DNA from 2 places in the Lysinibacillus sp. YS11 genome. Region 2 is predicted to be linked to the other one. Evidence: riboswitches for the same ligand, from Rfam matches in the RefSeq annotation. Region 2 holds a riboswitch; the other holds the start of a gene.

Region 1 (7,921 bases), 1.0 Mb from region 2:
CTCATTGAGCGTATTATTCAGTACGGTAATCGCCATCGCGCATCGAACCCAAAATTGAACGGACGTTTAAGAGAAGCAGAAGAGGCTTTCCATCAATTCCGTTATGCAAAGGCTTTAGAAGAAGCAGGTACAGCAGTGGAAGAAATGGAGCCAGGTGCCTTAAAGCGTATTCAAGAAATGGTTGCCGAAGAATTCATAGCAAAATAATTCAAATAACATTTTGAGCTGTCTAAAAAGTATAGCGATTACTTTTTAGACAGCTTTCTATTTATGCTTAGATTAGGATGTGATTCAGTATGAAATTGTCAATCAAAGAAATGAATGAACATTTCGCAAGTGAAATTTTACAATGGCGATATGTAGCACCTTACGATTTTTACAATAATGAATTATCGGGTGAAAATGTACAAGAAATGCTTGATAATCCTTACTTTGCGATCTTTAATAATCATAGTGAATTAATTGGCTATTATTGTACAGGTAAAGCAGCCCAAGTGCCAAAAGGGCAAGGTTTTGGGGCGTATGAAGAACACTGTATAGATATTGGAATTGGGTTGAAGCCAAATCTAACGGGTCAAGGATTAGGAACGGCATTTTTTTCGTTTATTGTTCAAACAGTTCAAGAAGAATATCAGCTGCCATTACGTTTAACAGTTGCACTATTTAATAAGAGAGCAATCCATCTTTATGAAAAATTTGGTTTTGTTAAAGCAATTGAATTTAGTACACCAACAGAGTTTGTCACGATGGTGAAAAAAATGTAGGATATCAATTAAAATTTAAATAATTGTTAAAGTTAGTGGTCAATCGCCAAAGATTGCGTTATGATAAATACCGTTAAATCAACGTTTTGAAAGTGTGTGAAAAGTTATGGTTAATACAATTTATTTGGATAATAGTGCAACAACTAAGCCTTTAAAAGAGGTTATGCAGGCTTTTATGGTTGTAAATGAGCAGTATTATGCCAACCCTGCTTCCATCCATGCTATGGGTGTTGAAGCAAATGATTTATTAATACGTGCGCGTGAGCAAGTAGCAGATATTTTGCAGACAGAGGCAAAAAATGTGCTATTTACTTCAGGTGGTACAGAATCAAATAATGCAGCTATTTTTGGCATAGCACGTAGTAATACGCATATAGGAAAGCATATTTTAACGACTGAAATTGAACATCCATCAGTGCTAGAAACAATGAAACAACTTGAAAAAGAGGGCTATGATGTTGAATATCTTCGTGTCGATCGAAGAGGTGTGATTTCTCTAGATGAGCTTCGTACTAAAATACGAAAAGAAACAATTTTAGTTAGCATCATGCATGTGAATAATGAAATGGGTGCAATTCAGCCTATTAAGGAAGCAGCAAAAATGATTCATGAAATGAGTCGTGCTGCCTTTCATGTTGATGCTGTGCAAAGCTTTGGGAAATTAGCAATATCCTTTAAAGAAGAAGGACCTGACTGTATTTCTATCTCTGGTCATAAAATTCATGGCTTTAAAGGCTCAGGAGTGTTAGCATTCCGTAAACCCATAAGATGGCAGCCCTTTGCTCTTGGTGGAGGTCAGGAATTTGGTATGCGTAGTGGTACTGTAGCAGTTCCGCAAGCTGTTGCTTTAGCGAAAGCGGCTCGACTTGCTGTTGAAACAATGAACGAACGCACAAATAAATACCGTCAATGGCACGATGAAATCCGAACTCAGCTAGAAAGTTATGGCGAAGCAGTCCATGTTTTATCAACGCCACAGGGAGCTGCGCATATTGTGTCATTTAGTGTTCGTGATTTAAAAGGGGAAGTCATTATTAATGCTATGCAAAAACGTGGTGTCATTGTGTCGACATCAAGTGCATGTTCTTCCAAGCAAACGAAAACAAGTCATGTCGTCGAGGCGCTTCACCTTGATGAGCATTATAAAAAAGGCGTGATTCGCCTTAGCTTTGGCGCACATAACACAATAGAAGATATAGAAAACTTTAAACAAGTACTAGCAGAAGTAATGTTGGAACTCAAAGGAGAAAAAAAGTAAATGATTTGGAAAGAAATTTTAATTAGATATGGTGAGCTTTCTACAAAAGGTCGCAACAAAATGGATTTTATCCGCCGTTTACGTGAAAATATTCGTCATGCCTTTGCAGATTTAGGACAACTGCATATTCGCACAGAACGTGACCGTATGTTTATTGCCATAGAAGACGAAGCACAAATGCAAATGCTAATTACAGGTTTACCTAAAATTTTTGGTATTCAATCATTTAGCCCTGTCGCTGCATGCGAAAAAGATATGGACAGTATGAAAAAGCTCGCTATCACTATTATGGAGACATTTAAAGATGAGCCACATACATTTAAAGTAGAGGTAAAACGTACTGATAAAACATTTCCTTTAGAATCTCATGCCATCCAACGTGAGATCGGTGGCTATGTTTTACCACAATTTCAAAATTTATCTGTTAAAGTGAAGCAGCCTGATATTGAGCTACGTGTAGAAGTTCGCCATGATGCAACTTATATGATGGCACAAGTCATTCCTGGTGCAGGTGGAATGCCTGTAGGATCAAATGGCAAGTCTTTATTAATGCTATCTGGCGGTATTGATAGCCCTGTCGCAGGTTATTTAATGATGAAGCGTGGTGTGCGATTAGAGGCAATTCACTTCTTTAGTCCACCTTATACAAGCCAAAATTCATTGGAAAAAGTTAAGGTGCTTGCCAATGAATTAACAAAATTTGGTGCTAGTATTCGCTTGCATGTCATTCCTTTTACTGAAATACAAGTTCTTATTAAAGAAAAAGTACCTTCTAATGTATCGATGACGACAACACGCCGAATGATGTTGAAGGTTGCTGATCAGGTGCGTGAGGAAATTGGTGCACTTGCTATTGTAACGGGCGAAAGTCTTGGACAAGTGGCGAGTCAAACGCTTGAAAGTTTAACAGCAATAAACGCAGTAACAAATACACCTATCCTTCGTCCGCTGATTTCAACTGATAAATTAGAGATTATTGATATTGCAGAAAAAATCGGCACATACGAAACATCTATTCAGCCATTTGAAGATTGCTGCACGATTTTTACACCAGCAAGTCCAAAAACAAAACCGAAGCTTGAAAAGGTTGAGCATTATGAAAGCTTCTCTGACTTTGATGAATTGATCGAGCGAGCAGTGAAGAATCGCGAGGTCTATATTTTCCCTAAGAAAGAAGAACAACAAGATAAATTTGCAGATCTACTATAAGGATTCAAAAGCCGTCTCAAAGCCCATTTTGAGACGGCTTTTTTGTATGGATATTGTTATTCCAATAGAGGTACAATTTACCTCTAAATTTTTTGTATTAAAAATCTAATATCGCACATTCTATATTCACAAGGAGGTGAGAAACATGGCTTCAAACAACAACCGTAGTTCAAACCAGCTTGCAGTACCTGGTGTACAACAAGCACTAGATCAAATGAAATACGAAATTGCACAAGAATTTGGTGTTCAATTAGGAGCTGAAGCTTCAGCTCGTGCCAACGGTTCCGTTGGTGGTGAAATCACTAAACGTCTTGTACAAATGGCAGAATCTCAATTAAAAGGTATGCCAAACAACAACCAATAAATGCTGATTAAGCATTTATAAACTTAAAACCAGTGACCGTAAAAGGCACTGGTTTTAGTTTGTTTATTGATCATTTATTTATACGAGATAAGGATCTAAATGTAGCTACTGTATGATCAACATCTTTGCTTTGACAAATAGCTGAAATAACAGCAACACCATCAACCCCCGTTTGAAATACAGAATGTACATTTGTGAAATTTATTCCACCAATTGCTACAATTGGTAATTCAGGATGTAATGAATGTGCCTCCTGTAAAAAAGATGTACCACATGGTGGTTGTGCATCACTTTTAGAGGATGTTGGAAAGATTGGACCGATACCAACATAATCAGCTTGATGGTTAATAGCTATTTGCAATTCTTCCTCGCAATGGACAGATACACCAAGAATCATGTTCCCGATTCTTTTACGTGCTACACTTACAGGTAAATCATCTTGTCCGATATGAACACCATCAGCTCCTAGTCGTATCGCTAGATCAACATCGTCATTAATGATAAAGGGCACATGATAGTGATGACATAGTTTTTGACATTGGCGTGCAAATTGTTCATAGGCAAGTCCTGTTAACGCGTGAGGACCTTTTTCACGAAATTGAAACATTGTAATGCCTGCTTGCAAGGCTTTTTCTAGGATATAGATAGGTTGTTCTTGAGGAGGAACATTGCTCGTACCCATAATAAAATAAAGCTCCAAATCCTCACGTTTCATGAATAATCACCTCACAGCCTTCCTTATACTGTTGATAAGCAAAATGATTAGTGGGTCCATGACCATTTCCAATCGATAAATTAAACATAATAGCTAATTGGATAAATTTTTTAGCTTCTATAATGGCATTTTCCAGAGCAAATCCTTGTCCAAGAAAAGCAGTAAGTGCTGCGGAAAATGTACATCCAGTACCATGCGTATTTTTTGTTTGGATTCGTGGAGACTGCAAAGAAAAAGAACGTCCATTTTTGCAAAATACATAATCAATGGCATAAAGTGGATCTGCTAAATGACCACCTTTAATGATGACACATTGTACACCTAGCTGTAACAAGCTTTGAGCTACTTCTTTCATATCTTCAAAATGATGAATAGATCTCCCAGTAAGTGTCTCTGCCTCGGGTATATTGGGCGTAACAACCGTAGCAAGTGGTAATAAAGTTGAGCGTAAGGCATCGATAGCTTCTTGCTGTAATAGGCTTTCCCCACCTTTTGCAATCATCACCGGATCAACAATCAGTGGAATGTTTAGCTCCCTGATCTTGTGTGCAATTGCTTTGATAATTTCTGAGGAATAAAGCATTCCTGTTTTAATCGCAGCGATTGGAAAATCTTCTACTAAGGCCTCTAATTGTTTTTTTATAAAGGAAACGTCAATAGGGCAAACACCTGTTACACCCAAAGTATTTTGAGCAGTTAGAGCAGTAATAACAGAAGTACCGAACACTTCTAATTCCTGAAATGTTTTTAAATCAGCCTGTATACCCGCGCCACCACCACTATCTGAGCCAGCGATTGTTGTTACAATATGCATGAAGCTGCACCATCCTTTGATAAGCGATGTATAGCATTGAGTAAGGCTATTTGAAAATCACCAATGTCTGCAGTAAATGCGGATGCCAGTACACCTGCTTTTTTATAGTAAGTAAGTGTTTCTGTTAATTGTTGGTAAGGATTATGGCTTACACTATAGGCTGCGCCACAAATTGCGCTAAGTAAACAACCTGTACCCGTTACTTCCGTCATTTGTGGATGACCACCAGCGATCCATTGGCTATGCTTGCCATCAGTTATAAAATCGCGTTCTCCTGTGACAATAACAATGCATTGATAGCGTTGAGCCAATGATGTGGCTTCTAATTCCATAGCGATAGTGCCATGACCACTATCGACACCTTTTTGTTGCCAATTTACACCAACTATTGCTGCTAGCTCGCCGAGATTACAGCGAATCACGGCAAAGTGTATGTTTTCCAGTAAGTATCTTACGGTTTCCTTACGATAAGTTGTGGCTCCAACTCCGACAGGATCTAAAATAACAGGAATACCAAGTTTATTGGCTTTTTCACCTGCTAATAACATGGCACTTTTTGTGCGATCATTAAGTGTTCCAATATTAATTAATAATGCTTGAGCAATGGCCACCATCTCCTCTACCTCTTGGTAGTCATCGGCCATTACTGGTGAAGCACCTATCGCTAATAAACCATTTGCTTGAAAATTTGCCACTACATAATTGGTTATACAATGGATAAGTGGTTGCTGTTGACGAATTGTTTGAAAAATCATTGTAGTCCTCCTTTAGGGATGGACGTAAGCATGCAAAAAAGGCTCTTTTTGTGTAAAAATGCACGAAAAGAGCCTTTCATCTGAAAACGATGTTTATTGCTCCCTACGTCAGTATTAACTAACAGGTTCAAAGGGTCAGGTTTTACCTTCTCAACTCTTACGAGTCCCCCTGCAATCTTGCTTTTAGTTGACCAAAATGTACCATACTTTTCATTTGTATTCAATAGCAAGTTTTCCTATAGATAAAATGTGACCGATGCCATATAGGAGGGTATGATAGTTGTCATGACTTTACCGAAATTAAGCACAAACCATTGAAAATGCTGAAAAAAGAGTTTTATAATGTGTCATAACAAAAGGGGGCAATTGCCATGAAAAGACAAGATTTAGTTGCACCAGAATGGTATAACATAGTAGAGGAAATTGAAAAATATGCTCAGGATGCAGCCAAAAATGCTTTAATCATTTATGAAGAAAACCAAGACATCCAATGTATTACATATGCACATTTATTGGAAAAAGCGAATCAAGCAGCACATGTATTCACCAAGCAAGGTTTAAAGAAAGGTGATGTCATTTTAGTAATGGTACCACGTTCGGTTGAAGCATATATTGTGTATATTGCTGCATTGAAAGCGGGTTTAACTATTATTCCAAGTTCTGAGATGTTAAGAACAAAGGATATTGAGTATCGAATTCATCATGCAAATGCTAAAGCAGTTATTGCATTTGAACCCTATATTGAACAGTTCGATAAAGTGGGAAATTTACAAGACATACCGCAATTTGTCATAGGGAATGCACATGAACCTTGGCAGAACATACTTGAAAAAATGAATAATCAACCTACAACCTACATAAATCCTATCCCAACAAAAAGCACAGACAATGCATTTTTAGCCTATACAAGCGGAACAACAGGAAATCCAAAAGCAGCAGTGCATACGCATAGTTGGGGCTATGCTCATTTACGAACAACAGCACCACATTGGTTGGGTGTACAAGAAAATGATATTGTTTGGGCGACTGCAGCACCAGGGTGGCAAAAATGGATTTGGAGTCCATTTCTAGCTACTTTAGGCAGTGGTGCTACTGCATTTGTCTACAAAGGTAAATTTGAAGCAGCTTCTTATTTAGCATTGCTTGAGAGATTCAAAATCAATGTACTATGCTGTACACCAACTGAATATCGTTTTATGGCAGCGCTTGAAAATTTACATGAATATGATTTAAGTGCAATTCGCCAAGCTGTATCAGCTGGTGAGCCATTAAATAGTGAGGTTATTAGAGTATTCTTGGAAGCATTCAAATTACAAGTGCGAGATGGCTATGGACAAACGGAAAATACATTATTGGTAGGCACAATGGTAGGGATGGAAGCGAGAGTTGGGTCTATGGGAAAACCTACTCCTGGCAACACTGTTGAAATTATTAATGATTTGGGCAAACCTGTTACAATCGGAGAAGTTGGTGATATTGCTGTTCATCGCGAAACGCCAGCACTCTTTAAAAAATATTTAAATGATCCTGAACGTACAAATTTACAATTTCGTGGGGATTGGTATATTACAGGAGATCGTGCCTATAAAGATGAAGATGGCTACTTTTGGTTTGACGGACGAGGAGACGATGTTATTATATCCTCAGGCTATACAATTGGCCCTTTTGAAGTAGAGGATGCTTTAATGAAACATCCAACTGTAAAAGAGGCTGCTGTTATAGCGAGCCCTGATAAAGTAAGAGGAAATATTGTCAAAGCATTTATTGTTCTGCGCAATGGTGAAAAAGGTGATGGAGCGCTTATTCAAACACTCCAAAGTCATGTTAAATCATTGACCGCTCCTTATAAATATCCACGTGCTATTGAATTTGTAGAGGAACTACCAAAAACATCTTCTGGGAAAATTAGACGTGTCGAATTACGGCAACAAGAAATCAAACACCTCCAATTATAATCATTTCCTAGGAAATAATGTCGAAAATCAAAGTTCATCAAAGGTATGGACTTTGATTTTTTTATTTTTTTAGGTAAGGTAATATGA
Region 2 (7,921 bases):
TATACTGCTGGTGGTGGCTTAACAGGCTGGCAAAATGGACTAGCTATCGCTGGTGACTACTTATCAGCAGCATCCTTCTTGGGTATCGCTGGTGCTGTAGCATTATTTGGATTTGATGGATTCTTCTTCTCTATTGGTTATTTAGTAGCTTACTTAGTGGTATTATATATCGTTGCTGAGCCATTACGTAACCTTGGGAAATTTACATTAGCTGACATGATTACAGCGCGCTTTGATAACGCCAAAGTCCGTGGAACAGCTGCTTTAAGCACTATTACAATTGTTTTATTCTACATGATTGCACAACTAGTTGGTGCAGGAGCACTTATTCAATTACTTTTAGGAATCGACTATTGGATCGCCGTATTAATCGTAGGATTCATGATGACTACTTACGTACTATTCGGTGGTATGACAGCAACATCTTGGGTACAAATTATTAAAGCTTGTCTTTTAATGTTGGGTACAGTTATTATTTCGTTCTTAGTATTAAAAGAGTTTGGCTTCAGTATCTCTACAATGTTTAAAGAAATGACAACGGTTACTGACAGTGGAGCTGCTTATTTAAACCCAGGTCTTAAATATACAAATGGACTTGATACAATCTCTATGTTAATTGCGTTAGTATTAGGTACTGCGGGTCTTCCACATATCTTAATGCGTTTCTTCACAGTAAAAGACGCGAAAACAGCTCGTTCATCTGTTATTTGGGCTACTTGGATCGTAGGTATCTTCTACGTTCTAACAATTTTCTTAGGCTTCGGTGCAGCAGCATTCGTTGGGAAAGAAGATATTATCGCAGCAAACGCTGCAGGTAACATGGCTGCCCCACTTCTTGCGGAAGCACTTGGTGGCGACATTCTATTCTCATTCGTTTGTGCAGTAGCATTCGCAACAATTTTAGCGGTAGTAGCAGGTCTTGTACTTTCTGGTGCATCTGCCCTATCTCATGATATTTATGGACAAATTATCAAAAAGGGTAAAATTACAGAAAAAGAGCAAGTTCTTGCAGCTCGTATCGGTTCGATTACAATCGCTGTTATTTCTATCCTATTAGCACTTGGTGCACAAACATTAAACGTTGCATTCTTAGTATCTTTAGCATTCTGTATCGCAGGATCTGCTAACCTTCCAGTTATCATCTACACAATTTATTGGAAACGCTTTAATACAGCGGGTGCTGTTACTGCGATGTTAACAGGTTTAATCTCTGCGTTAGTATTAGTTGCTATGTCTCCAAACGTTTGGAATCCAGTTGAAGGTAAGGCAATTTTCGTTGGTGATCCTTTAATTATGTTAACGAACCCAGCCTTAATCTCTGTACCACTTGGTTTCCTTGGTGGTTTCATCGGCACATTACTTTCTAAAGAAACAGATGATGCGAAGTATCGTGAAGTTGACGTTAAAGCAAACACAGGTATTTCTGTACAGGACGTATCTCACTAATACACTCGACAGCCTCGTAAGTATCTTGCTTACGAGGTTTTACTTTTTCTTCCCTATTCGCTACTATAGAATTAAAAATGAATTGGAGGCGATGCTCATGTCACAATCTAAAGCTAAAAAGAAACGGATGCACATTAAACGCACAGTTGGTAAAGATGTTGAAAAAAAACGACAATCTATCTCTTTTAGTACACATGAACGTCTAACGAAAACAAAAAACGAAAAATTGGAGCATGATTATACGAAATATAAAAAGCAGTATAAGGACGAATAACTCGTACCCTATACTGCTTTTTCTTATTAAAGCCGATAAAATGTTTTCGTGTTTTGCGTAATAATTTTGGCCACTTCCTGTGTTGATAGCCCTTTGATGGAGGCAATCACCTCAATCGTTGAGTGCATCATCCAGGGAGATGTACGCTTCTTCGTAAACGGTCCCTCAAACGGCCAAGGACCATCCGTTTCTACCATCATTAGTTCAATGGGATAAGCATGAATTAGCTGTTGAATTTCCTCTTCGTACAAGCAATCTGGCGTAATGGAAATAAAATAACCACGCTCTATCATGCGCTTCACAATAGCTTCATCCCCTTTAAACCAATGAAAATGGGCTTCGTGAAGCTGATGTTTTTCCAGCAAATCACACACAATATGGGCGTCCTCATATACTGCGTGTAACACAATTGGCTTGTCCAGTTCCTTCGCCAATACAACAAAACGCTCTAATAGCGCCACATAGGGACGTTCATCAATCGCTTGCTCTTGTTTTAAATAATAAGGTAGACCCACCTCACCAATAGCAACCATATCATCCTGATGCGAATGAATCCAATCAAATAAAGCTGTCTCATCATTTGGACTTAGTAAAGGCTGTTCAGGATGAAAGCCAAATGCAGCCTTTACTTGCTGATAGCTATTCGATAAACGCAACGTTCTTTCACAAGAGGAAAATTGCATACTAACCGCGATTACAGCTTTCACTTCTTCTAATAAGGAAGGAATTTCCTCATCAGTGTACTGATCCAAATGAATATGCGCATCAATCAACATACATATCACCCTTTTCCTCCTGTAAATACATAAATAATTGTTGCTTTAACGCTGTGAATGCTGCAGAATGTCGAATTTCCTCTTTCCGAGGTCTCTCAAACGGCACGATGATTTCCTTTTTAACGGTAGCTGGACGTTTGGTTAAAACAAGTATGCGATCTGCTAAAAAGAGAGCTTCCTCAATACTATGTGTAACAAATAGAATGGATTTGCGGTACTCTTCCCAGATAGATAAAAGCCATGCTTGCATTTCCAGTCGAGTAAATTCATCCAACGCAGAAAATGGTTCGTCTAAGCATAAAATCGGCTTATCACTGACCATTGCTCGAATAAAGGACACACGCTGCTGCATGCCTCCAGACAGTTCGTTCGGGTAGGCATGGATAAAAGAGGCAAGACCAACCTTTTCTAACCATTCCTTGGCACGTTCAACATTTGGTTTATGTTGTAATTCCTCTACAAGCGTGACATTTTCTACTATTGTACGCCAGGGTAATAGACATGGCTGCTGTGGCATATAGCCAATCGTTCCTTTTTTTTGTTGGATATCCTCTCCATTTAATAAAATGGCTCCTTGGTCAATTGGCGAAACACCACCAATTAATTGAAAAAGTGTACTTTTACCACTGCCTGAAGGACCAACGATGGCCACAAACTCTCCATCCTTGACGTCAAAAGAAAGTTGATCAAGGACTTTGAGCGCATCGAAGGATTTAGCGATGTTTTGAATGCTGAGCATGATAGCCTCTTCCCTTCACCATGAATTTTTCAATTAAACGAATACCACTAAACAATAGTAAGCTCAAGAGAACAATCGCAAAAATTGCCACAAATACGCGATCCGTACGGAAGGAGGATTGGGCTAGGGTCATGTAAACACCAATACCCTTTTTTGCACCAAGCCACTCCGCAATCACAGCCCCCATCACACTATATGTAGCCGCAATTTTAATGCCTGAAAAAATAGCGGGATAGGCATAAGGCCATTCCAGCTTCCAAAAGGTTTGTGCCCTTGTAGCACCAACCATGGCAAAATAATGCTTTAATTCTGGAGCAGTTTGTCTAAATCCATCCATCGCTGCAATGACAATCGGGAAAAAGCACACAAGACAGATAATGATAAGCTTCGGTAATAAGCCAAAGCCAAACCAAATAATAAGGAGCGGTGCCAAGACTAGAATAGGAACATTCTGCGACATAATAAGAATTGGATAAAACAGTTCTCGAATAAATGTAAATCGATGCAACACTATTGCCACCGTTAGCCCACAAGCGATGCCAATGGCTAATCCTAGTAGAGCTAATTGTACTGTAGCGAATGCATGTGGTAGAAAGGTTTGATACGACTGGATGGCTTCTGACAAAATACTACTTGGTGTGGGTACTAACCAATGAGGAACTTCAGCAAACCGCACGATTAGTTCCCATATGAACAAGAGGAAGGCGATAAAAATTATCGTCCTTCCCTTCTGTAATGCACGTTTCATTACTGATATTTCTCCGTTAATGTATCCATCGTAATACCCGTTGGCTGATATAAAATTTTCACTTGTGTAATGACATTAATGGCACCAAGTTCGATCATCTTCTCATTCATTTTTTCAATGATTTGGAGCAATGTTGAAAGCTCACCCTCCATCGTTGTTTCCAATGGATGTACCTCATATTTCACCCCAGAAGCATCGATCACCGCAATTGCTGCATCGACATATGGTATAACATCTTCATATTTCTCTGTCTTCGGAATGATTTGTACACTGATTAATGAATTTGCCATCTTATTTGGCCTCCTTTTTAGGTAAGAAATCATTAGTAAAGGCTTTTTTCGCATCAAATTCGCCCTCTAATACTTGATTGCTAGACATCCATTTCGCGTAATTTTCCCACACAGAAAGCTTTTGCTCTCCCCATTGCTTGGCATCATCCTGATATTTATCAGCCAGCCATTCCTGACTTTTATGCACTAACGCTTTATCTAAATCAGGGGCCGCTTCGATTAAAATATCAGCCGCTTCACTTGGGTTTTCAATTGCGTATTCATAGCCCTTCGATGCAGCTGCCACAAAGGCTTTGACTACATCCGGGTTGTCCTGTATCATTTTTTCATTTGTAGCTAAAACTGGCGTATAATAATCCAATTGATCACTATAATCTGTAAGATATAGCATATTAATCTTTTCCCCACGCAGCTCAGCCTCAATCCCAGTCCATGCATAATAAATCCAAGCAAAATCTATATCTTTTTCCATCATTGTGAAGAAATCTAAATCCCCTGCATTGACGATATCTAGCTTATTAATATCTGCCTTTTCTTTTTGCATGAGTGATTGTAAAACGGCTTGCTCTAATGGTGCGCCCCAACCACCATAGGTTTTACCTTCAAAATCCTTTGGTGATGTAATGCCCTTCGAAGCAATAGAAGCAAAGCCAGATGTATTATGCTGTATAATTGCTGCGATGGAGACCAGCGGCACATCTTGGACTCGTGCCTGTGTTATGCCTTCCTGATAGCTCACGCCAAAATCCGCCTTTCCAGAAGCAACAAGCTGATCTGCGCCCGCCTCACCAGGCATAATAATATCAACATCTAAACCCTGTTCCTCAAAATAACCGAGTTTTTTGGCAACATATAGTCCTGTATGATTTGTATTCGGCGTCCAATCCAGTACCACAGACACCTTTTTCAGCTTGTCTGCAGCCTGCTTGTCATCCTTGTCACTACAGCCTACTAATGTCAATAGTGCTGCCAATAAAATAAAAAACCATTTTTTCATGCGAAAGCCTCCCAGTTTGTAATATGAAAGTGTTCATGAATGAATGTTGTCACCAGAAGAAAGCGTATACAATGTTGGCAAGCTGTTGCTTGAAAACATAAAAAAACGCCTAGGATTCCTCCCAGACGTATTGCAATCAATCTTCAAAACTTTGCTTTTTGAATAGATGTTCCCTACGCTGGTACGAGCCAAATCAGGTTCAAAGGGTCAGCGTCTACCGGACACAATCTCAGCTAGCAATTACTAGCCCCCCTACATTCTTTCGCTATGAACTTTTCGATGATTATTATACCCATAGTTTCACTTAAATGACAAGGTGCTATTTTTGAATAGAGCTTAAAGCCCAGCGCTCCTAAGAGGCTGGGCATGCTTTTAGCTTGGTTTCTGTTCTTTTTTGGCTGTTACAACATGAGAAATTGCTCCATCTGTTGCAATATCCACTTTAAATGAACCATTGGAATGGCGATCCGCACGAGACAATGCTTGTACGTCAATCATCTCTTGAACACCTTTTTCAGTTTCAATCACAACCTGCTCCTCGTCTGTTGCTTGAACAACTGCCACAATTCGGTGAGGGTTTGCTTTTAACTCTGTTAATACTTTTAGTCCACGTTTTGCACGACTTGCTACTTCAACTTCAGCGACATTCATTTTCTTCACGGCCCCACGCTGTGTCACAATCACTACATAGTGGGTAACATCAGGCTGTAATACATTGACTCCAACTAAGGCTTCTCCATCTTTTAGTGTGATCCCTTTCACACCACCTGTTTTCACACCTGTCACAGGTAGTTCCTCCATTGGGAAACGAATCGCATAGGCTGTATCCGTTGTGAGCATCAGCTCCACGTCATCTGTTACAAATGATGCATAGATCATCGCATCACCAGCCTTGACATTCATCGTTTTAATTGGCTTTGAATAACGCGTTACCGCATAGTCTGCGAGTGGTGAGCGCTTAATTTGGCCATCTTTTGTGGCTGTGAAGACATACGTATTTGGTTGGTCAAATGTTTCGAAACCATAAACCGCAATAATCGATTCATCTTCCCCTGTTGGTACAATACTTGAAATATGCTGGCCGAGATCCTTCCAGCGTATATCAGGCAGCTCATGAACAGGCTGATAAATATAATTGCCTCGATTTGTGAAAAGCAGTAGATGGTGCTGTGTATTTAAGTTTGCTTCATACAATAAATAATCTGAATCCTTCATGGCAAAATCTTGCCCGTTTGAAGCGGCATGAGAACGTGTGGATGTACGTTTAATATAACCATCCTTCGTTACTGTTACGACAACCTCTTCACTTGGCACAAGGACATCCAATGTAATTTTAATTTCTTCAATTTCTTGCTCAATCTTCGAGCGGCGAGGCTCTGTAAAGCGTTTCTTAATATCTAGCAACTCTTGTTTAATAACACGCACAAGCTTAGCCTCACTTTGCAGAATCCCCTCTAGCTTCGCAATTAGCTTATTTAACTCGTCCTGTTCCTGACGAAGCTCTGTAATATCCGTATTCGTTAAACGATATAATTGCAGGCTTACAATGGCCTCTGCCTGTACCTCTGTAAAATCAAACTTTGCTTGTAAATTAAGCTTCGCATCCTTCTTATCATTTGAAGAACGAATCGTCGCAATGACTTCATCTAAAATGGAAAGGGCTTTAATTAATCCATCTACAATATGGGAACGATCCTTTGCCTTTTGCAAATCATAAATAGAACGGTTTGTTACCACTTCTTTTTGATGGGCAATATACGCATCTAGCAATAATGGCAATGTCATCATCGTTGGACGACGATTATGAATGGCAATCATATTAAAATTATAAGCTACCTGTAAATCCGTTGTTTTAAACAAGTACTGTAAAATTCCTTGTCCTGGTACATCCTTTTTCAGCTCAATTACGACACGTAAGCCTGTACGGTCTGATTCATCTCGAATTTCTGCAATGCCTTCTAGTCGTTTATCTACACGTTGCTCATCAATTTTTTTCACAAGATTCGCTTTATTTACATCATATGGTAACTCAGTGATAACAATTTGCTCTTTACCACCCTTAATTGGTTCAACAACTGCTTGTGCACGGACGATGATTTTACCACGACCTGTTTCATACGCCTTTTTAATGCCATCAACACCTTGAATGATTCCACCCGTTGGGAAATCAGGTCCTTTAATCACCGTCATCAATTCATCTACAGTAACATTAGGCTTGTCTAAGCGCATCAACACAGCATCCAGTACTTCATCTAAGGCATGTGGCGGAATATCTGTCGCATAACCAGCGGAAATTCCTGTAGAGCCATTGACTAAAAGGTTAGGAAAACGTGCTGGTAATACAGTTGGCTCCATATCCTGATCATCAAAGTTTGGCACAAATTCGACCGTTTTCTTGCCAATATCTCGTAGCATTTCAGCGGCAATAGCTGATAGTCTCGCCTCTGTATAACGCATTGCAGCTGGAGGATCGCCATCTACCGAGCCATTGTTCCCGTGCATCTCAATAAGCATATGACGTGCCTTCCAGTCCTGACTCATCCGTACCATCGCTTCATACACAGAGCTATCGCCGTGCGGATGATAGTTACCAATTACATTACCCACTGTTTTTGCGGATTTACGGAACGGCTTATCATGTGTGTTGCCTT

The links. Region 2 has a riboswitch for thiamine pyrophosphate ahead of LBYS11_RS11805 (ABC transporter substrate-binding protein). Riboswitches for the same ligand answer to the same signal wherever they lie in the genome.
Region 1: linked by a shared signal. The riboswitch ahead of thiM (hydroxyethylthiazole kinase) and the one ahead of LBYS11_RS11805 (ABC transporter substrate-binding protein) in region 2 are both predicted to bind thiamine pyrophosphate.

What each region holds. Positions count from the first base shown of each region.
Region 1 is NZ_CP026007.1:3,412,341-3,420,261, reverse strand. Features, by position in the region: gene ezrA (septation ring formation regulator EzrA) at 1-207, shown strand, start outside; gene LBYS11_RS17110 (GNAT family N-acetyltransferase) at 297-764, shown strand; gene LBYS11_RS17105 (cysteine desulfurase family protein) at 871-2,022, shown strand; gene thiI (tRNA uracil 4-sulfurtransferase ThiI) at 2,023-3,231, shown strand; gene LBYS11_RS17095 (alpha/beta-type small acid-soluble spore protein) at 3,377-3,595, shown strand; gene thiE (thiamine phosphate synthase) at 3,666-4,310, opposite strand; gene thiD (bifunctional hydroxymethylpyrimidine kinase/phosphomethylpyrimidine kinase) at 4,300-5,124, opposite strand; gene thiM (hydroxyethylthiazole kinase) at 5,112-5,879, opposite strand; TPP riboswitch at 5,963-6,060, opposite strand; gene mbcS (acyl-CoA synthetase MbcS) at 6,251-7,834, shown strand.
Region 2 is NZ_CP026007.1:2,386,477-2,394,397, forward strand. Features, by position in the region: gene LBYS11_RS11780 (solute symporter family protein) at 1-1,446, shown strand, start outside; gene LBYS11_RS23255 (hypothetical protein) at 1,544-1,720, shown strand; gene LBYS11_RS11785 (TatD family hydrolase) at 1,747-2,496, opposite strand; gene LBYS11_RS11790 (ABC transporter ATP-binding protein) at 2,486-3,235, opposite strand; gene LBYS11_RS11795 (ABC transporter permease) at 3,210-3,983, opposite strand; gene LBYS11_RS11800 (thiamine-binding protein) at 3,983-4,273, opposite strand; gene LBYS11_RS11805 (ABC transporter substrate-binding protein) at 4,275-5,270, opposite strand; TPP riboswitch at 5,424-5,534, opposite strand; gene parC (DNA topoisomerase IV subunit A) at 5,643-7,921, opposite strand, start outside.